DNA from 4 places in the Corynebacterium liangguodongii genome. Region 1 is predicted to be linked to each of the others. Evidence: predicted binding sites of a transcription regulator. Region 1 holds the regulator's gene; each other region holds the start of a gene.
The links. The regulator LexA, encoded in region 1, represses DNA repair genes until DNA is damaged. The targets are predictions, from matches to a motif close to CGAACANNTGTTCG.
Positions count from the first base shown of each region.

Region 2: C3E79_RS03850 (HNH endonuclease signature motif containing protein) is a predicted target of LexA. The motif match lies at 2,999-3,012, and genes of this name have one in related genera.
Region 3: C3E79_RS01430 (HNH endonuclease signature motif containing protein) is a predicted target of LexA. The motif match lies at 2,592-2,605, and genes of this name have one in related genera.
Region 4: C3E79_RS07600 (SAV_6107 family HEPN domain-containing protein) is a predicted target of LexA. The motif match lies at 3,666-3,679, and genes of this name have one in related genera.

Region 1 is NZ_CP026948.1:1,340,715-1,346,079, reverse strand. Features, by position in the region: gene C3E79_RS06485 (1-phosphofructokinase family hexose kinase) at 1-523, opposite strand, end outside; gene C3E79_RS06480 (DeoR/GlpR family DNA-binding transcription regulator) at 610-1,395, opposite strand; gene lexA (transcriptional repressor LexA) at 1,545-2,228, opposite strand; gene C3E79_RS06470 (hypothetical protein) at 2,442-2,810, shown strand; gene nrdR (transcriptional regulator NrdR) at 2,880-3,338, shown strand; gene hrpA (ATP-dependent RNA helicase HrpA) at 3,335-5,365, opposite strand, start outside.
Region 2 is NZ_CP026948.1:798,908-804,272, reverse strand. Features, by position in the region: gene C3E79_RS11585 (phytoene/squalene synthase family protein) at 1-27, shown strand, start outside; gene crtI (phytoene desaturase family protein) at 20-1,528, shown strand; gene C3E79_RS03850 (HNH endonuclease signature motif containing protein) at 1,500-2,969, opposite strand; tRNA gene C3E79_RS03840 (tRNA-Leu) at 4,221-4,294, opposite strand; gene mfd (transcription-repair coupling factor) at 4,308-5,365, opposite strand, start outside.
Region 3 is NZ_CP026948.1:296,971-302,335, reverse strand. Features, by position in the region: gene C3E79_RS01435 (1,4-dihydroxy-2-naphthoate polyprenyltransferase) at 367-1,272, shown strand; gene C3E79_RS01430 (HNH endonuclease signature motif containing protein) at 1,269-2,528, opposite strand; gene C3E79_RS01425 (ROK family protein) at 2,870-3,808, shown strand; gene C3E79_RS01420 (sugar porter family MFS transporter) at 3,883-5,274, shown strand; gene C3E79_RS01415 (SIS domain-containing protein) at 5,342-5,365, shown strand, end outside.
Region 4 is NZ_CP026948.1:1,586,852-1,592,216, reverse strand. Features, by position in the region: gene C3E79_RS07620 (Rv2175c family DNA-binding protein) at 5-418, shown strand; gene C3E79_RS07615 (alpha-(1->6)-mannopyranosyltransferase A) at 390-1,868, opposite strand; gene C3E79_RS07610 (polyprenyl synthetase family protein) at 1,861-2,976, opposite strand; gene C3E79_RS07605 (GNAT family N-acetyltransferase) at 3,019-3,597, opposite strand; gene C3E79_RS07600 (SAV_6107 family HEPN domain-containing protein) at 3,782-4,222, shown strand; gene C3E79_RS07595 (DUF3040 domain-containing protein) at 4,357-4,737, shown strand; gene mraZ (division/cell wall cluster transcriptional repressor MraZ) at 5,211-5,365, shown strand, end outside.

The DNA.
Region 1 (5,365 bases):
GCCGGAGCAGCGGGTCATCGGAGGTGTCGATGGCGATGAGCGCACCCGGGCAGGCCTTGCGCGCGGACATCGCGAGGGTGGCGTACCACTCCGGGGGCGCGCCAGGAGGCAAGGATCCGGCCATGACCACGGCGTCCGCGCGCGATTCGGCGACGGTGGCAATGAGCGTATCGGCGATGCGCTCGATGTCCTGGCCGCTGAGCAGCGGTCCTGTCTCATTAATCTTCGTCGTCGTCCCGTCCGCCTCCGTCAGCGTGGTGTTCGTGCGGATGGGGCCGGAGATGGGCACGGATTTCAAAGGGATACCGGAGTTGCGGCAGATGAGCGTGAAAGGGTCGGCGGGGCCGCACGGGGCGATGGCCAGGGTATCGCAGCGCGCCTTCGCGCACGCGTGGGAGACGTTGATGCCTTTGCCCCCGGGTTCGCGCTGCGCGCTCACCGTGCGGTTCACCCCACCGGTGGAGAGCACCTCGAGCCTCAACGTGGCGTCGATGCTGGGGTTGGGGGTAAAGGTGATGATCACAGTGCGGCTATCCTCCGGCTCGGTCCCAGCGAAACTCTCCCAATTATGGCCAGCGCGCCCGCAGCGGTCAACGCGGGACCCGGGGGCTATGAGCCGACGGTGACGACTTCGACGCCGCGCTCGGTCAGCTCGGAGACGATGCTCTCGGGCGCCCCGGAGTCGGTCACGACGACATCTATGTCGTCGAGGGAGGCGAAGCTCACCAAATAGTCGTTGCCGATTTTCGTCGAATCGCACAGCACAACCACCATGCGGGCGTTGGTGACCATGGCGGATTTAATCGCCGCCTCCTGCGCGTCCGCGGTGGACAGGCCGTGGTCGACGCTTAGCGCGTTGGTGCCGATGAACGCGACGTCCGCGCGCATGAGCGCGAGCGAGCGCAGCGCCATCGCTCCGACCACGGCTTGCGTGATCGCGCGGACAGATCCGCCGAGCAGGTGCACGTGGGGCAGGCCGGCCGTGGAGAGATCGAGCGCGATCGGCAGCGAGTTGGTCACAATTGGCCACGAGGCCGCCCGCGGGTCGGTGGCGAGCAGTTTCGCGAAGGCGCTAATCGACGTCCCCGCGTCGAGAAAGATCCCGCCCTCGGAGTGCTCCGGGACAAATCGCAGCGCCGCCTGGGCGATGGCAGACTTCGCCGTCGAGGCGGAGCGGGAGCGGGCATCGAGCGAGAACTCTGTGGTGAGGAACGATTGGCTCGCCACCGCGCCGCCGTGGACCCGGTGCACTACCCCCTGCCGGTGGAGCACGGCGAGGTCCCGCCTGACCGTCTCGGCCGTGACGTGGAACTTCTCCGCCAAGTCGGTGACGTTGACGCGGCCCTCAATCGCCGTTAGAGAGGCGATCTGGCGCCTGCGTTCTTCTGCGTACATGCGTCGCGCTCCTCGGGTGGTGAGCGGGTGGAATAAACCGGGCGGCCGCGGTGGCCGTTGACGACCATTGTCCCGGAAAGCCCGCGCCGCGGGATGCTGGCCGTGTCCAACCCACCCCCACGGGGGTGGTGCCCGCGCGCAAGTATGCCCTAGAGCGTGCGGAAAACGGAAACAACCCGGCCCATAATCTCCGCGTTCTCCCCCTTGATTGGGGTAAACGCGTCGTTGTGGGGGAGCAGCCAGACACCGGTCGAATCCCGGTGGAACTCCTTGACCGTCGCCTCGCCGTCGAGCAGGGCGGCGACGAAATCCCCTTCCTCCGCGACGGGCTGAGAGTGCACGACGACCCAGTCCCCGTCGAGGATACCGGCGTCCCTCATCGACTCGCCTATGACGCGCAGCATGTAGAGCTCGCCGTCACCCACCAGTTCCTCGGGCAACGGGTAGTAGCTTTCGACGTTTTCCTCCGCGAGGATGGGCGAGCCCGCCGCTATCTGCCCGACGACGGGAATGTAGCGCGCCTGGGAGGCGTCCTCGGGTGCCTGCGGGGCCTTTGGGGCGGGCTCGCGAGTAGACCTCGGCTCAGGCAGGTGGCGCAGGTCAACCGCCCGGGGCTTGTTCGGATCGCGCCGCAAGAAGCCCTTCTTTTCCAGCTCCTTGAGCTGGTAGGCGACGGACGAGGTGGACTGCAGGCCGGCGGCGTCGCCGATCTCGCGGATGCTCGGCGGGTACCCGCGCAGGACTACCGCATCCTGGATGACCTCCAGGATGCGGCGTTGGCGGTCGGACAGGACGCTGAGGTCGAGGGTGGTGTCGTCTTTCTTGCGGGCCACGGGTGCTCCTTCGGTGCGGGTGGGGTCGGTCGTGGCTACCAAGGTACCAGATGTGGCAAGTGTGTTCGACTTTTTGCGGCGTGGGGTAGACATCGTCGCTCAGGGGTGATATAAATCGAACTGAAGTGCGGAATCGAACACGTGAGCGCATGGTTCGTTCGAACGTGTCCGGGCCGTTCATAGAATGAAGCTACACAACGAAAGGACACCGCCATGACCATCCAGATTGAGCGCAACAACGCACCGCAGGCGGCCTACCGCGAGCACCTGGCTGAGGTGCTGCCCGCTGAGGTGTGGGACATCCCCGCGGCGCCGAGGTGCCCTCGCCGCCCGTCGGGTGTTCGAACGAGAGGAGTTCCGCATCGAAACTATGGGCGTGAAAAACGCTTCGAGCAAGCCTCGGGAGTAAGCGCTACTCCTGCGTTCGAAACTCGCCACGAAAACCGTGCCGGCATCCTCATGGGCGTGATCCTCGGTCTGGCGCTGATCGTGGGATCGGCCGCGGGCGGAGCCTTCGGCACCGACGCCTCGACACAGGGGGGCGGCGGCGTCGCGGAGGTCTCCATCGCCAGCGTCCGCTAGCTGGCAGCGAGGCTCCCCCGGGTAACATCGAGGCGGTTAGCACCCGCCACGAGGAGGCCGTCGAATCCCATGCACTGCCCGTTTTGCCACAACGACCATTCCCGCGTGCTCGACTCCCGTGTCATCGACGCTGGATCGGCCATCCGCCGCCGCCGCGAGTGCGCACAGTGCGGGGGCAGGTTTACGACGGTGGAGAAGGCCGTGCTCATGGTGGTCAAGCGCAACGGGGTGAGCGAACCTTTCGACCGGGACAAGCTCATCAACGGCGTGCGCCGGGCCTGCCAGGGCCGCGACGTCTCGGACGATGCCCTCAAACGCCTCGCGCAGCAGGTCGAGGAGACGGTGCGCAGCCACGGCAGCTCACAGGTCGACGCGAACGATGTCGGCCTCGCCGTGCTCGAGCCGCTGCGTGCCCTCGACGAGGTTGCATACCTGCGCTTCGCCTCCGTGTACAAGTCCTTCGAATCGGCCGACGACTTCGAGTCCGAGATCCGGCTCATGCGCCGCCGCGACCGGGAGGACTTCTAGCGTGCCCCCGTGCCCAGGGCGTCGATCATTTTCTCGATCCGCCTCTCGCTCACCGGCTTGGGCGTGCCCAATCTCTGCGCGAAGAGGCTCACGCGCAGCTCCTGGAGCTGCCAGTAGATGTCCTTGACCTCCCTCGACTTCCGCGCGGCCGCCGGCAGCGCGCGCAGCTTTGCTTCGAGGCGCTGCGTTAACGAGGCCACCGCGTCTTGGCGGTCGGCGTCCCGGTCCGGGTCGATGGCCATATCATCGAGCCGGATGCGCATCGCCTCGATGTAGCGCGGCAGGTGCGCGAGGCGGTCGGTGCCGTGGACCGTCACGGCGTGCTCCGGCAGGAAGAAGTCGAGCTGGGCGCGCATATCCTCAATCGCCGGGCCCTCCCACGCGTCGAGCTCCTGGGCGATAGCGCCGTACGCCACGAGCGCCGGCGCGAGGGCGACGACCTTCTGGCGCACCCCGGAGGCAACCTTGGGCTTTACGGCGGAGAGCAGCTCATCGAACTCCTCCGGGGTGCGCACCGGGCCGCCGTGGGAGAGCATGAGGTCGCGGATGGTGGCGGCCCGGGCGTCGTCAACAAGCCCCTGCGCACCGCCGTGCGGGTAGTTCTCCACCGCTACTTTCTGGCGCAGCGGTAGGCCCTTGGTCATCTGCCCGGGCGAGATCGGGATCTCCCGCAGCAGGAGCGTGAGCGTCGCGGTGAGCATCGAGGCGTCGGCGGCGGCCTTCGTGGCGTGCACCGCAACCTTCACGCCGTCGGGGGTGACCTCGAGGGCGGGGTAGGCCGCCACTGCGTTGCCCTCGATCGTGGTGGTGACGCTTTCGGGGACCGCGCCGAGGGTCTGCGCCGTCCACTTCCGCGCGACCGTCGTCTCGCTCGACCTGCTGGCCTTCGCCACCGAGGAGCGGATCTTGCCCGACTGTCGCTCCTTGAGCGCGTGGAGGTCCTTATCGTGGTCGATGACTTCGCCGCGCTTGTCAATCGCGGCGAAGGTAACCCTCAGGTGGGCGGGTAGCGCGGTGGGGCGAAAGTCCTGGGCATTGATGCCCGCCCCGCCGAGCGCGCGCAGGGCGTCTGCAAGCTGGTCCACGAGCCGGCCCTCGCCGGGGGAGAGCCTGCTCATGGCGAGGCCGGCGAAATCGGGCGCGGGGACGACGGAGCGTCGCAACGCTTTAGGCAGGGTGCGGATGAGCTCGGTGACAAGCTCGAGGCGCAGGCCCGGGACGAGCCAGTCGAATCCCTCGGCGGAAAAGCCCGCGAGCAGCGGCACGGGGATATCCACCCGCACCCCGTCGAAGGGATCGCCGGGTTCGAAGGTGTAGCGCAGGTCAAAGTCGATCGACCCCTGGCGCCAGGTGGAGGGGAAGTCTTCCGCGGAGGCGTCGACGGTGGCGTCGATAAGCGATGCGGGATCGAAGTCAAGGAAGTGCTGGTCCTCGCGCCTTTTCTTCTTCCACCAGGAATCGAAGTGCCGCGCGGTGGTTACTGTGGCCGGTAGCTTCGAGTCGTAGAAGTCAAAAAGCGTGTCCTCGTCGACGACGAGGCCGCGCCGGCGCACCTTCTCCTCGACCTCGGCCGCCTCCGCCAGCGCCTTGTCGTTGTGCTCGATGAAGGTGTGGTGGCGGTTCCAATCCCCGGCGATGAGCGCGTGGCGGATGAACATGGAGCGGGCCGCCTCCGCGTCGACGTGATGGTAGGGCACGAGCCTGTCGCGCACGATCGGCAGCCCATAGAGCAGCGAGGTTTGGTGCACCATCGCCGCCGAGCGCTTGCGCGACCACACGGGCTCGGAGTAGCTGTGCTTGAGCAGATCACGGGCTGCGGCCTCGACCCACTCGGGCTTGATCTTGGCCACGTCGCGCGCAAAGAGCCGCGAGGTCTCCACCAGCTCGCCAGCCATGACGAACTCCGGCGGGCGCTTCGCCAGCGTCGAGCCGGGGAAGATGACAAAGCGCGTGCCGCGGGTGCCCTGGAACTCCTTGGAATTGCCCTCGCGCGCACCGACGTTGGACAACAGCCCGGTGAGCAGCGA
Region 2 (5,365 bases), 540 kb from region 1:
AGGGCACTGGGGAGGCACCGTGGCTGAGCGCACCGCGATCGTCATCGGCGCCGGGGTCGCCGGTCTCGCCACCGCAGCGCTGCTCGGGCGCGAGGGGTTTCGCGTCACCGTCATCGAGCGCCTGGGCGAGGTCGGCGGCCGGGCGGGAGAGGAAACCATCGACGGCTACCGCTTCGACACAGGGCCGTCGTGGTATCTCATGCCGGAGGCGTTCGACCACTTCTTCGGGATCTTCGGCCTGCGCGCGTCCGACGTGCTCGACCTTGTCGATCTCGCCCCGGCCTACCGAATCTTCCCGGAGGATGAAGAGCCTCTCGATGTCTACTCGGGCCGCGACCGCGCCATCGCTCTTTTCGACGCCATCGAGCCCGGCGCAGGCCCCACCCTCTCTGCCTATCTCGACTCTGCGGCCGAGGCCTACCACCTGGCCGTCGAGCACTTCCTATACACCACCTTCGACTCTCCCCGTCCGTTTTTCTCGCGCTCCCTGCGCGGCCGCTACCTCAAATTGGCGCGGTTGTTGACAGAAGGGCTTGAGGGGGTCGTCGAGAAGAAATTTCGCGATCGGCGGCTGCGCCAGATTTTGACTTACCCGGCAGTTTTCCTCTCCTCGCACCCCGCACGAACGCCCTCGCTCTACCACCTCATGAGCCATACCGACCTCGTGGAGGGCGTGCGCTACCCGCGCCGCGGCTTCTCCGCCGTCGTCTCGGCGCTCGCCTCCCTGGCCTGCGAGAATGGCGCCGAGATCCGCCTAAACGCGGATGTCGAGGCGATTACCTATTCCGGCTCAAGCGCCACAGGCGTGCGCCTGACGGATGGGACCTGGCTGCTTGCTGACGCCGTTGTGTCCACGGCAGACCTGCACTTCACCGAGACTCGGCTTCTGCCTCCATCCAAGCGCACCTTCAGCGACCTCTGGTTCGCGGCGCGCGACCCCGGGATCGGCGCCGTGCTCGTCATGCTGGGAACCGACAAGAAGCTGCCCCAGCTTGCACACCATAATTTGCTTTTCAGCCGGGACTGGGAGCCGGATTTCGATGCTGTGTTTGACAGCCGCGACGGGGCATCGCGGTCGATCTACGTGTCCAAGCCATCAGCAACGGATCCCTCCACCGCGCCCGCGGGTTGCGAGAACCTTTTCGTCCTCATCCCCGTCGCCGCGGCGGAGGGTTTCGGGCACGGCGACCTGTACGAGGACGTCGCGTCCCCGGCCGTCGCCTCGCTTGGCGACGCCGCCATCGACCGCATCGGGTCCTGGTGCGGGATCGAGAACTTCCGAGACCACATTACCGTTGCGCGTACGCTCGGCCCCACCGACTTCGCGAGTCGCTACAACGCGTGGTCGGGTGGTGCCCTCGGCCCAGCACACACGCTGCGCGGATCGGCTTTCCTGCGCGGGCGCAACGCATCGAAGAAGCTGAGCAACCTCTATTACGCGGGCGCGACGACGCTACCCGGCGTGGGTGTGCCAATGTGCCTGATCAGCGCGGAGAACGTCATCGCCCGAATGGGTCGCTCGCGATAAGTCTCGCGATTCTCGCCTCGTAGTCTGCGAGGGGCTCGCCTCCTTCCTCGGGATTCCAGGGGTGCTCGTAATACATCTCGGGTGGTATCTCAAAGGGGAAGCGCATTTTAAACTCAGCCTCGAGCGCGTCCAATGCGCTCTCGCAGGCGGCGCGGTTCCCGGTGGCGTCGAACTCGTCGAGGATCTTGTGCCCCCGAGCGTAAAACGTTGTCACCCTATCCCTTTCCCTGCGCCTCGCGTCGAGGTTGATGTTCCACCTCGGGTTACGCTGGTTGAGTTGCTCGCCAATGAACCCCTCCGGCTCGGCGAGCGCGTACGTGCCGTCTCCGAATAGCCACACCACGTCGCCCGTGACCGGGTCCGGAACGTAGTATGCGCGCCGGTCGGTCTTCAGATTGTGGTGCGTGGCGCAGAGTGAGTAGAGATTGCTCGGCGTCGTCGCGCCGCCCTCATCGTACGGGACGCGGTGATCGAGCTGGCACTTCTCCGCCGGTCTCTGGCATCCCGGCCACAGGCACACTCCGTCTCTAGCGACCGCATACGCCCTCATGTTCGCGGAGGGAACGTAGCCGTCGATGGCGTGGGCAGCGACGGCATCGAGGTTGACCACGCGCGGCGGGTTGCCCTCAGTAAGCTCGTCGAGGGCCGCCGTGCCCGCCGCATCGGTCCACCCGTGGCCCGGGAAGAACACCGACGCCCCCGGCACAACCTCGCCACTGGGAGTCACCGGGGCGTAGCCAAAAATGGTCACGCGGGGCTGACCGTGCACTCCTCCTGTAAGGATGAGCTGTGCAGCCTCCGCCTCGGTGAGTTTGTGTTCACGCGCAACCTGGCGGCGGTATTCCGCCATCAAGGCACTGGTGGCGTTATCGCATTCGACCGTCAGACCCGAGCGCTTGGCTCCGGAAAACTCATAGAGCGTGAATTTCCCCGCGGGTTTGTCGCGCTCGTCGCGCTTGCGCTGGTTAAAACCGACCCGCTCATCCAACTTCGCGATGAACCGGTGCAGGCGTCGGGTCAACGCCCGCGGCGCAACCAGTGGCTGATCCGCCTTCTTGGGCGTGAACATCGCGGCGAGGTACTCGTCGATCGTCCCGAGCACCTCGGCGGATAATTCCGGGCCAAGTTCGGCCACGACGTTGTCGATGGCGACGAGGCGTTTGACATCGAGCAGCCGAGTCGACTCTTGAATCGCCCGCAGCCAGGGCAGATCCGCCAGGCGCCGGTAGGCGAAGATCGCCTTCTCCACCGTCGCCTTGGACTCCCCCGTTGCCTCCTGGATCCCCGTTACCTCAAGCTCGAAGTCGTCGACGATGTACGTCGGATCGGCCCACGGCGAGTAGAGCTCGAAGTCAATGTCCCGCTTGCGTTGCGCCAGCTCCGCACGTGCATCGCCCGGACGCTGCGTACGGAAGTATCGTTTGACCTGGTCTTTTTCCATCATCCCCCCTTTTCACACGCCATGGTACGCGAACAGGTTTTCTATGTCAATGGCTTTGCGCACCTTTTTTACGCTCTATATAGCTCTTTCGTTCCAATAGTCCAGCGAATTTCACGAACAGGTGGCTAGCATCGCCAAGGCCGCCTATCGCCTGAATGAGGGAAGTGAATGACCTGCATATTGCAGGGAGTACTGATGAAGCTGCGCTTCCCCTCCGCTGTTCTGTGCGTCGCCACGCTGCCTGCTTGCACGCAGACCGCGCAAGTCTTTTCGACGCCTACTCAACCGCCCTCGATGACCGAGAGGCAATCCAAAGTTGCCATCCGCTCGGCTACGTCCCAACCCGCCGAGGACAATTTCTACGATGGCACTGTTGTGAACAGGAGTACCGCGGAGGTCTTAGACGGGCGGGCGTCACCCAACAACGAAAGCCCAGATAACGAATACATCGTGCTCGTTTTCGACTCACCGCGCGGATTAACGGCCCCGAGATTGACATAAAAACCGCGCAGCTCACCAAGATCGACCGGCCCGTGGCGAGAGTACGTCGTCAAGCGCTTACGCATCACTACCGATTCGACAACATGGCACTTCCCCTCCGAAACTGCACTCCCCACTAGGGCTTCCACGCCCCACAACGGGGGCGATCTATACCGTCGAGGAAATGTGGGTGCATTTCCCAAACGCACAGGCAACACTAAGGTTAGCGGCATGAAAACCCTCGCAGCCGCCGTACCGGCCCTCGCCATCGCCTGCTCCGGGGGACCGCTACGTGGCCCTGGGCGAGAGCTATGCCGCAACCGGATCCATCTCCTCCATCCCTGCCCCCGACCCGCGCAGGGTCCTCTGCTCGCGTAGTGACGACAGCTACCCCGAGGTCCTCGCTCAGCACCTCGGCCTCCGCCTCGACAACGCTTCCTGCGGAGGGGCTGTCCCGGGAGCCTATTGGAGCGAATCCCGCCTCGGCACCGTCGTTGTCCCGCCGCAACGCGACGCCGTGACCCCCGATGCTCGCCTCGTGACCATCACTTTCGGCGGTAACCCGTGGGTCATCTCACCCGTCGCCCCAGCCTGCTTGCCGACGTCCCTGGGCGCTCCAACACCGTGCCCGCAGGCGGTCTCCCAGGTCGATAGGGCGTCGATCGCGAGGCAGCTCACCGACATCGTGCGCGACGTCGCGGCCAGCGAAGGTGTCGGCTACGGCTTCCTCACCGGCGGCTGGGCACGCCCCGTCGCCGATGCTTCTAAGCGTGCCCCCAGTGGGACTCGAACCCACACTGCGCGGATTTTAAGTCCGCTGCCTCTGCCGATTGGGCTATAGGGGCGTGCCCCGATACTTTACTCGCTCAGCGAGAAAACCTTGGCTTCGGCCCCGAACATCTCTGCCAGGAAGTCCGAGACCCACTGCACCAACTCGGTGTCGCGCAGTGTCGGCTGGTTGATGCCTTGGGCCACCCTTGGTAGCGGTACCTGGAGCACCTTCGCCGCGGCGCGGTAGTTCGCCCCTGGGTAGAGGCGCTTGAGGCGTACCTGCTTGGAATCGGGCAGATCGACGGGCTGGAACTTGATCCGGGTGCCTTGGACGAGGATGTCGCTGATCCCGACGCTGCGCGCCTGGTGGCGCAGGCGCGCGACCTGCATGAGGCGGGTCACCTCGTCCGGCAGCGGCCCAAAGCGATCGGCCATTTCCTCGGCGACGGCGTCCAAGGAGGCGTCGTCACGCGCCTGCGCGAGCTTGCGGTAGATCTCCAGGCGCAGGCGCTCCGAGTTGACGTAGGTCTCGGGGATGTGGGCGTCAACAGGCAGGTCAACGCGGATCTCCTTGGGCGTGGAATCGGTCGCGTCAACGGGCTCACCGGACATCATCGCCTTGAACGTCTCGACGGCCTCGCCCACGAGCCGAACGTACATGTCGAAGCCGACGCCGGCGATGTGGCCGGACTGCTCCGCGCCGAGCACGTTGCCCGCCCCACGCATCTCCAGGTCCTTCTGCGCCACCGCGATGCCGGAGCCGAGCTCGTTGTTCTGCGCGATGGTCGCGAGCCTGTCGTAGGAGGTCTCGGTCAGCGTCTTGTCCTTCGGGTACAAGAAATAGGCGTAGGCGCGGTCTCGCGAGCGCCCGACGCGGCCGCGCAGCTGGTGGAGCTGGGACAGGCCCATGTTCTGCGCGTTCTCCACAATCAAGGTGTTCGCGTTGGCGATATCCAGGCCCGTCTCCACGATCGTGGTGCACACGAGGACGTCGTACTCGCGGTTCCAAAAACCCTGGACGGTCTGCTCGAGGACCTGCTCGGACATCTGCCCGTGCGCGACGACGACGCGCGCCTCCGGGACGAGATCCCGCACGCGGCGCGCCGCCTTTTCGATGTCGGCCACCTTGTTATGGATGTAGAAGA
Region 3 (5,365 bases), 1.0 Mb from region 1:
ACCGTCCGAACAACGTACCTGAAGTCCCCGATCAACCAGACCCTTCAACGCTCTCGGCCACTCCGACTCGAAATCGCCCCGATCGAGCCAAAGATGCACTGGGAGCAGCTGCGTGCCCAGCAAGAGCGACGAAATTGCAGCCACCGCAGACGAGATTCGCTCGCCGTGAGTAGTCAAGGATACGACCACGTCGCCCTCCTGCGGAAACGACAGAGGCGAAGCGTGAGCCGCGAACTTTAGCCGTGGAGCACGCGCAAAAGCCCCTACCGAAATCAGCGCTTGGCGCGCGGCGTAGTCCAACCACATGATGTTCGACTTTAGCGGGTGAGTGTGCCTCCGTCCCCTCCGGCGGGCATGATGGAGGGCATGACGCGACCCGTACAACCCAGCGCCACGATCCGCCAATGGTGGCAGGCGGCGCGCCCGCACACCTGGCCGAACGCATTTTCGCCGGTCATTGCGGGTACCGGGGCCGCGGCGTTTGCTGGACAGGCGCACCTCGGCCGCGCGCTCATCGCCCTGGTTGTGTCCTGGGCCCTAATCGTTGGCGTGAACTACGCCAACGATTACTCCGACGGCGTGCGCGGCACAGATGACGACCGCACGGGCCCCACCAGGCTGACCGCTTCGGGGCTGGCCTCGCCCGCGCAGGTCAAGCGCGCGGCGTTTGCTTCCTTTGCCGTCGCCGCGGTCGCCGGGGTCGCACTCTCGCTCCTCTCCGCGTGGTGGCTGATCCCCATCGGTGCAGCATGTATTGCAGCGGCGTGGTTCTACACCGGCGGAGAAAACCCCTACGGCTACCGAGGTTTCGGCGAGCTGGCGGTGTTCGTGTTCTTCGGGCTCGTCGCGGTGCTGGGCACCGAGTTCACCCAATCCGGCGTAGTGAGCTGGGTGGGGTTGGCCTCCGCGGTGGGCGTCGGCGGCATCTCGGCCGCGGTGAACCTGGCGAACAACATTCGGGACATCCCCACTGATGCGGTGGCCGGCAAACACACGCTCGCGGTGCGCCTTGGCGATCGCGTTTCACGCTACCTTTTTGTCGCGCTGACCCTCACCCCCTTCGCCGTCAGTTTCGTCCTCGCCGTCGCCTGCCTCCCGGCCCTGGCGGCGCTACTCGCCTTACCGCTCGCGGTGGCAGCCGTCCTGCGGGTCGTGCGCGGGGCGCACGGCAAGCAACTCATCCCCGTGCTCGGCCTCAACGGGACGGCAATGCTCGCATGGGCCATCATCACCGCGCTCGCCCTGGCGTGGAGTGGACAGGCCTTCTCCTAGTCGTCAAAGCTGTCAGCTCTCTCGCTCACGCCTGGCGGCACGAGCGGGCCGGTGAAATCGACGTCGCGTTCCGGCAGCCCCCGCGCGCGGGAGATGAACCGTCGCCCTCCGAGGAAACGGAACTCGATATCGCGTCCGTTGGTACTGATGTGCGCCAGGCCGTTTGTGACCTTCGAATGACAGGCAGAGCACAGCGGGATGAGGTTTTCGAGCTCCGTTTTTCCTCCTTCGCACCACTCCTTGATGTGGTGTACCTCAATAAATCGGGCATGATTGCACCCCGGCATCGCGCACTCGTAGCCCCAGACCGCAAGCAGGGCGCGCAACTGGCCGTCGTTAACAAAGCGAGTGCTCTTGCCGACGTGCACAGTCACGCCATTGTCGTCAATAAGGTGTAGGCGCACGAACGCGTCCCCCACATAGTTCTGCAGCACCGACGAGGGCGCTGCAACGTTTCCGGGCAGCCATGCGCGCCCGTTTGTCGTCATCATGATGTTGACGTGAGCGCCCGGGGTGCGCAGATCGCTCACCGGCCTCGTCCTCACCACGTTGATCATGGAGAGCAGCGCTCCATACATATCCTCCCTCGTCGGAGGGCCGAACCTCGAGAGAGGCTTGCGCTTTTGATCCGGCTCCGGTTCCAGTTCCTGCTCCTGCGACGGGCACGCCTCAGGGAGCTTCCTTTTCTCCTCCAGGAGGTCATCAATTCTCTCGCCGTCGGCGAGGTCTTCCTCGGTCACATCGTCAAAGCCGTAGTCGGCGAGCTGCGCAACCTTGAGCGCGGCAAGGTACGCCGCACCATCCGCCGCGTTGAGGCGGGCGGTGATGACGACGTCGCCGTTATCCTCCACCCGCACGCTGTGGTGATACTCACGCGTCTCCGCCCCATCGCTCGGTTCGAGACCAGCCAATGCCCTCTTGAGCTCGGGGAAACAGAGACGCCTTGCAAGGTCCACGAGCTGTCTTTCGTTTTCTACGGTTAAACGTTTGAGCAGGTAACGGACCGTCGAATAGCACACCTCTCCTCGCCGGAACGCGGCCGTGAGCATGGGAAACTGCTCAAGCTGGCGGGCGACGCCAACGTACTCGAACGCAGTGGATGGAGCGATATGGATCTCCCGCGCCAACCAGCCGGCGGTACATGTCTCGCCAAAGTTTTCGAATAACCCTCGCGCGTCAAACTCCGCGATCGCGATAAGCAACTCGGCCTTAGAGCGGGTGGACCACTCCTGGTGGCGACGTATCGCGTGGATCACGACAGCGTCTTCATCGCTACTAGCGACGGATTGTGCACCCCATACATCCAACATTGCTACCCCCGTACAAGTGTTCGACCTTTCGCCTCTCATGGTAGCGGATTACCGTGACCCGGTCAAGGGTTTTTCGAACGTTTTTTCTATAGAGAAGATTCGCGTGCGGGCGTGGTGCGTCACTCTGCAGCGGCAGAGTCAGACCACTCTCTCCCACTCTGCAGCGGCAGAGTCAGGCAGACTCAATCCATAGAGATCCACATCACAGCTTTACAATAAATGAGAAATACTGCACCGGCGCGGCGATGCGCAACTACGCACCGTCGCCAAGCCTCAGAGGAACCACAATGGATACGGTACAGGTCGGAAAAGGTCTACCCGCGCTCGCAGTGGACGTCGGGGGAACCAACATCAAGGCCGGCTTCGTTCACGAAAACGGGGAGATCGAAAAGGTCGTCATCCTGCCGACTCCCCCGGGCAAGAACAAGGCCCCCGGGGTCATCGATACCATCGTCGAGCTCTCCGACAACCTGGCGGAGTCCGGGCGAAGCGCCCGAGTCGGTTCGGTACTCATTCCCGGCGTGGTCAATGACCGAAAAGGAATTGGCGTCCACTCCGAGAACCTCGGGTGGGACAACGTACCGTTCGCGGACATCCTCACCGAGCGGCTCGGCTACCCCGTCTCCGTGACGCACGATGTCCGCGGGTCCGGCATCGCCGAGTACCAGCTCGGCTACGCGCACAGGTTCGATAACGTCGTGGTGCTCACCATAGGAACTGGCATCGCGGGCGCGATCTTTATCAATAGGCAGCTTATCGACGGCGACGGGTTCGCCGGCGAAATCGGCCACATCCCGGTGTTCGGTTCCAACGGTCCGCTCTGCGTCTGCGGCCAGGCGGGATGCCTGGAGACGGTGGCATCCGCCGCTGCTGTCGCCCGCGAGTACCAACGCCTCTCCGGTATCAAGGTCATGGGTGGCAAGGAGGTTATTGACCTCGCGCTCTCCGGCGATACCCTCGCGGCGCGGATCTGGGACCGCGCCACGCTGGGCCTGGCCAAGTGCATCTCCCAGCTGTGCAGCATCATCGCCCCGGAGGCAATCTTGTTCGCAGGTGGGTTCTCCGGCGCCGGGGATACCCTGCTCAACCCGGTGAGCGAAAAGCTCGATAGCATCCTGACCTTCCAAAGGCGCCCGGAGATTGGCTGCTCGAAGCTCGGGGCAAAGGCCGGTTTGGTGGGCGCAGCACTGCAGACGAGAACTCTCGCGGAAAGGCTCGGCCTCTAGGCCCGGCACCCCCTTTGCCACCGCGCATGGGTACGCGGGGCACTCATTACACGAATCCACGTGGGAGGAAAAACATGTCATTTGCGAGCGAGCTCCGGAAGGTTCCCCCGGCGGGCAAAACTGTGGCTTTTACCGCCGCCACGCTCGGCATCACCTACGGCTACGACATCTCCAACATCGCCGGAGCCCTGCTGTTTTTGCCCGCCGACCTCGGGTTGAACACCAACCAGGCGGCGGCTATGGCCACTAGCGTGGTCGTGGGACAGATCCTTGGGGCGATGCTTGGCGGGGTCGTCGCCGACAAATTCGGCCGGCGCAACTCGATGCTCCTCATCGCGGCCGGCTACGCTATTTTTGCCGTGCTCTCGATGCTCGCCCCGGGCACCGCAACGCTGCTGTTGTGTAGGACCCTACTCGGCTTCACCATTGGCCTGTCGGTCTCCATCGTGCCGGTCTTCATCGCCGAGGCCGCGCCCTCGCGGGTCCGCGGCGGCCTCCTCGCCGCCTACCAGGTCGCTACGGTGATCGGCGTCGTGTCCGGCTACATCATCTGCTGGCTGCTCTCCTTCTCCGAAAGCTGGCGCCTCATGCTCGGTGTCGCGGCGGTCCCGGCCCTGGTTGTGCTCGCGATGCTCTTCCGGCTGACCGAAACCCCGACCTACTTAATGATGCAGGGCCGCGAGCGGGAGGCCGCCGAGGTGCTCCACACGCTCGAGGGCGACCCGCGCCGTGTCGACGAGGAATTGGCGTCCATCCGCGAGGCCTTAAGCGAGCAGTCCGAGCGGGGAAGCCTGAGGGAGATGTTTAGCGGATACCTCGCCCGCGCCACGATGTTCGCGATCGTGCTCGGGTTCTTCGTCCAAATCACGGGCATCAACGCCACGATCTACTACGCACCCCAGATCTTCGAGCAGATGGGCTACGTAGGCAACACCCAGCAGCTCCTCCTGCCGGCCTTGGTGCAGTTCTTCTCGCTCATCGCCGTTGTCGTCTCCATGAATATTATCGACGACTTCGGCCGCCGCAAGGTCTTGCTCTCCGGCATCGGTGTGATGATCTTCGCCAACGTCTTGCTGGTCATCACCTACGGCCTCGGCGGGGGCTTCTCCGGCTTCTACCAGTACCTCGGCTTGTTCGCGATCGTCATCTTCACCATGGGCTTTACCTTCGGCTTCGGCGCCTTGGTCTGGGTCTACGCCGGCGAGATCTTCCCCGCGAAGTACCGCGCGCTGGGCTCGTCGATCATGCTCACCGCCGACCTCGTCGCCAACGCGATTGTGGCGCAGGCCTTCCCGCCGCTGCTCGGCGCCGTGGGCGGCACCGGTGTCTTTATGATCTTCGGCGCGCTCTGCCTGTTCGCCTTCCTCTTCGTGCTGCGCTTCGCCCCGGAGACCAAGGGGCGCAACCTGGAAGACATCCACCGTTTTTGGGCCAATGGCGCGAAGTGGGACGCGCAGATACGATAGAGAGTGATCACTCAAGCCGTTATCGCTCACTTTCAATCACTGAAGTTCGACCGGAAGGACCCCCGCCATGACCGCAACCCCCGCTCTCCCC
Region 4 (5,365 bases), 250 kb from region 1:
GCGTATGCGGGGCCAACACGAAGGTAAGGTAGCGGGTGTGAGTACGCCGAATAGCAACTTCGATACAGACCTCGACACCCTTCTTGCCGACGAGCAGCTGATGACGCTGCCGGACGTCGCTCACTACCTCGGGGTGCCGGTGACCAAGGTGCACGATCTCATCGGCGCACACAAGCTCCTGGTCTACCGCAAGGACAAGGTCAAATACGTCCCCGAGCTCCTGCTGGGCGAAGACGGAGAGCTCTCCAAGTTCGTCGGCGGCGCGATCATGGTGCTGCACGACGGCGGCTATAGCGAAGACGAAATCCTGCACTACCTGTTCACCGAGGACGACTCGCTGCCGGGCCGGCCCATCGACGCCCTGCACGGGCACGGGGCGCGCGAGGTGATCAGGCGCGCTCAGGCGATGGCGTTCTAGCGCCCCCTGCGGGCATGTCCTCCGCGGCGGCGCGCGGGTAGACCCACTCGGCAGCGACCCAGGCTACGATCACGCCTGCAAAGAGGAACCACTCCTCGTAGAAGCGGTGGTTACCGCTGCCGGTAAAAGCCCCGGCGACCAGCACGGAGAAAAACACCACCGCGCGCCGCACCCACAGGGGGGTGGGTACCGCGCCCACCAGGCTCAGCAGCGAGGCGTAGTACCACGGGAAGGTCACCGCGTTGGCCACGAAGGCCACAGCGTAGGCGCAGGCGATGCCCGTGACCGCCTGCCGCCTGCCGCGGCTGAAGTACACCCAGACGAGCACCAGCCCCGCGAGCATCACCACTGACCCGACGCGGCGCGCGGTGGTGAGCGCGGTGTTGTAGTAGAAATGCTCGTCAAACAGCTGGGCGAGCGGGGTGTAAGCGTCGGCAACAAGCGTGGGCCCGGCCAGAGGGTTGACCACCTTCGAATTGCCGGTAATCTCTGCCACCCAGCCCCACGACGAGCCCGAGGCGTAGGTCACCGCCGCGAGCACCGCGAGCGTCATCGCCACCGCGCACGCGCCGACGGCGCCGAAGAGAGCGACCTGCCTCGCCCGCGAGGCGCCTGGCCGCCGAAACTGGTGGAAGGCGATCCACACCACGAACGGCAAGGCGATGGCCGCGGTGGCCTTCAGCGAGACCGCAAGGGCGATGAGCGCCGTGCCCGCGGCGGGGCGCTCGCGCAAGACGAGGAAGAGGCCCACGCTCACGAGTCCGACCATCACGGCCTCGTTGTGCATGCCCCCGATGAGGTGCAAGAGCATCACGGGGTTGGCCACCCCGAGCCACACGGCGAGGGCGGGATTCCCGCCGACCAGCTGCGCGATGCGCGGCACCGCCCAGGCGATCCCGGCAAACCCCGCGGCGGTGAGCAGCTTGTAGGCGACGAGGCCCGCGGAGACGTGGTCCCCCACGAGGCTTGTCACGGCGTCCCCAATCCACAGGTGCAGCGGGCCGTAGGGGGTGGTGGTGTTGCGCCAGTCGTGGCTCACCTCGAAAAGGTAGGGCCCCGGGTTGACGGCGGCGCCCTCGGTGTAGGGGTCAAACCCGTCGCGGCGCATCGCGCCCTGCATGAGGTAGGAATAGACATCGCGCGAGAGGATCGGGGCGCTCAGGAGCAGCGCGCCCGCCCAGGACGCGGCGGCGCGGTAGACCTCGCGGGGGCCCGCGCGCCGATGCGACATCGCGTGCCCCAGCCACACCCAGGCGACAATCAGGCCGACGATACCCGCGGTGAGGATCGCATCCATGATCGAGCGGCCGTGGCCCGTCAGGAGGGTGTCCAGCCCGATTTCCCGCATGAGGCCACCGCGGTTGCGCGTCGCGCCGGCGCCGTAGGATCCGACGACGATGAGCGCGCAGGCCGCAACGCCCAGGCCGACCGCCGTCAGCGGGCTACGCACGCCGCTCGGTGGCGCGCACGGCCAGGTCCGTGAGGGTGCGGGCGACCGCGGGATCGACCCGCGCGGCGTCGAGGTGGGCGAGGCCTGATGCGGTGAGCTCGGCGATGCGCCGCTCCACGGCGTCGACGGCCCCGCTGGATTCCACCAACCCGGCTAACTCGCGCAGCTCCGCGGGGTCCGTGGCGCGGCCAACCCGCTGGCGCAAAAGTGCGGCGGAGGCGGGGGATTGGGCGTCGAGAAGCGAAAGCGCGGTGGCGAGCAGGACCGTGCGCTTGCCCTCCCGCAGGTCGTCCCCGGCGGGCTTGCCGGTCACCGCCGCATCGCCGAAGACGCCGAGGATGTCATCGCGCAGCTGGAAGGCGACCCCGATGTCCCGCCCGTAGGCGCGATAAGCCGCGATCGTCGCGGCCGGGGCCCCGGCGAGTGCCGCCCCGAGGTGGAGGGGGCGCTCGATGGTGTAGGAGGCGGTTTTATACCGGTTGACGCGATCGGCAGACTCGATCGACTCGTCGGCCTGTGCCTCGATGGCGATGTCGAGGAGCTGGCCGCCGATGACCTCGGTGCGCATGGCGCGCCACGGCTGAAAGGCGCGCTCGAGCGCCGCCGCGCTCACCCCGGAGCCGCGCCAGCAGTCCTCGGCCCACATGAGGGCGAGATCACCGGCCAGGATGGCGACGTTGCGCCCGTAGTCGGCGGCGTCGCCGAAGAGTCCTGCGCTGCGGTGCTCCGCCTCGACGGCGCGGTGGACGGTGGGATTGCCGCGGCGGGTATCGGAGGCGTCGATAATATCGTCGTGGATGAGCGCGCAGGCCTGAATGAGCTCGAGGGAGGAGACCGCGCGCAGCACCGCCGCGGGGTCTTCGCTGCGCCTACCCGGGCCGGGGGAGCCGATGAAGCCTGCCCACGCGTAGAGCGGGCGGATGCGTTTCCCGCCGCCGAGCACGAAGGAACGCAGGTGGGCGGCGGCGCTCATCACCGGCGCGCCGATCTCGGCGGCCTCGGCGAGGCGCTCGTCGAACAAGGCCTCGAGGGCGTCGCGGACCGCGGCGGGAACCTCGGTCAGGCCCGCCGGCTCCCCGCCGGTGTGCGGCTGCGTCACCTTACTCATCCCTCCTGCCGAATTCGTGTGGGGTCATTATTGGTTCTCACACTACCCGGATGCGTCCAAGGGCAGCTCGCGCCCCAGCACGGCGAAGGGGCGCTTGTCGCCCGGGTAGAGGTAGTGGCGCAACACGTCGCGGAAGCCGAGGGAGCGGTAGAGGCCGAAGGCGGCGTTGGCCTCCCCCCGCACCTCCGGCGTGGAGAGCAGCGCCCACCGCGCAGGCGTGCCGCTGAGCAGCGCGTTGATCAGCGCGCGCCCGATCCCCGCCCCCTGGTAGGGCGGGGCGACGTGGACCTCGGCGATTTCGAAGTAGCTGCGCAGCATCTCCCGTTCCTGCGCGGTGGGCCCACCGGCGAGGCGCAGGCCGGAAATGAGTTGCCGATCCCACCAGCGCTCACGGTTTCCTTCGAAGCCGTAGGCAAGCCCGACGACGCGCTCGCCGCCCTGTGCCGTGGCCGTGGCGGCCACCGCGCGGAACCCGGGCCAGGTGATTTCGCGCCGCCACGCAGAGATGCGCTGCTGGCGGATGGCGGGGTCGTAGCCCATCGCGTCGATGTAGATGTCGACGAGCTGCGGGGCGAGGAGGGCAAACTGCGCGCCCGTGAGCTGGTGGAGGGTCGTGGTCACCTCCTTATCGAACCACGCACTGGGTGTCGAGGGGGAGGGAAGGGGGAAAGTACCCACGCACGCAAGGTCGAACACGTGTGCTAATCGACGCCTCTGTGTGTCGAACGTGCGTTTTATCCTGCTCTCAGAAGTTGAACGGAAACTGCAGGTAGAACCCCCCACCGACAGGAAGGACATCCCCACAATGAACAGCGTTGTCTCTGCCACCACCGGCGCCGTCCACGGCGAGGCCGCCCGCGTGTCGCGCCGCGATCGCTTCCTCGATGCTGCCCACGGCCTTCTCGCACAGGCCCACGGGGAGTTCGGCCGCGGCGAGTTCGATCTGGCGCTGGAGAGCGCCTACCGCGCGGCGCTGCGCGTCGCAGGCGCGGTGAACGCCGAATCCCCGGTGATACAAAGGCGCAAGCGGCTCCCCACCAGCGCGTGGGATCGGCTCGCGCTGACCTCACAGCAAGGGGAGGCGTGGGCGGGGAGGTTCGCGCGGTTTTCCCGGCTGCGCGGCCGGGTTGCCTCCGGCATTGAGACCCGGCCGAGCCCGCTGGTCGTGGCCGAGCTGCTGGACTTAGCCGCGCAGTTCCTCGACGAGGCCGTCCCGGGGGCCAACGTGCAGGGTATGGTCGCGTAGGCGCTTGTGCATCGGCGCGGAACAATCCGTCTAGACTTGCCGTTGTACACGATGTAGAGAGGCGTCAATCGCGCCTAGCGGTGCGTGAGATGCAACCCGTAGCGTCACACGGCAAGAGCTGGAGAGTAGAGACAGTGTCCCTTTCGGAGCAGGAACAGCGCACCTTGCGCGAAATTGAGCAGTCGTTGCTCGCCGAGGACCCCAAGTTTGGCAACAGGGTCCCCGGTGCACACGGGCGTGCTCGTCCCTCGGGCGGGGGCATGACCATGCGCAGCGCGGCGCTCCTGGTCGCGGGGCTCGTGCTGCTCATCGGCGGCGTCGCCCTCGCCACCGTGAGCGTATGGTTCGTCGCGCTAAGCGTCGTCGGCTTCGCCGTCATGCTTGCGGGAGGAATCGTGGCGCTGCGTACCCCGGCTGCGGCCGCGGGGCCGCAGCGCCAGGCTGCCCCCGTTCGGCAGTCTGCCCGCGCGGCCAAGCTGGAGGAAAACTTCAGGCGCCGCTTCGAGGGGCAATAGCACCCTTCACGGCCACCGCTTGTCGTGCCCGCCGGTTCTCCGGCGGGTTTTTTCATGCCCCTACTCCCGACCGCGCGCCGCCCCACTTTGCCCCACTACTCCCGTAAACGCTCCGCGGGCTGTGTCGACCGTGCCGCTGAGGGCCCTGAGTTGTGGTGTGCAAGGTGTGGAAATATATGCGTGTGCCAGGTGATGCGGCACGCTTTGGCCATGTTCCGGGGGGCGATGGCCGCGAGGCCTTGCCCGCGGTCGCCTTGCGGGAACATGTCCCACCGTGAGATCGCCTGTTAACCTGCCATTTCCGCAAAATTTTCCGGGCAATCCGGGCAATATGTGGCGTAGGTGGGGCAAAGTGGGTTAGAGTGGGGCTCGACGGAGAGGCGCGGTGGCATCTTGACTACGTGCCGCAGCGGATCACCGTCCGAAGAATTGAACAACCGAAGTCGAACGAGTGTAAGGAAGGTGGGCTCCGGATGTTTCTGGGAACCTACACTCCCAAGCTCGACGACAAGGGGCGCCTGACACTGCCCGCGAAGTTCCGCGAGGACCTAGCGGACGGGCTGATGGTGACCAAGGGGCAAGACCACTCCTTAGCGGTCTATCCCCGCGAGGAGTTCGCGGCCCGCGC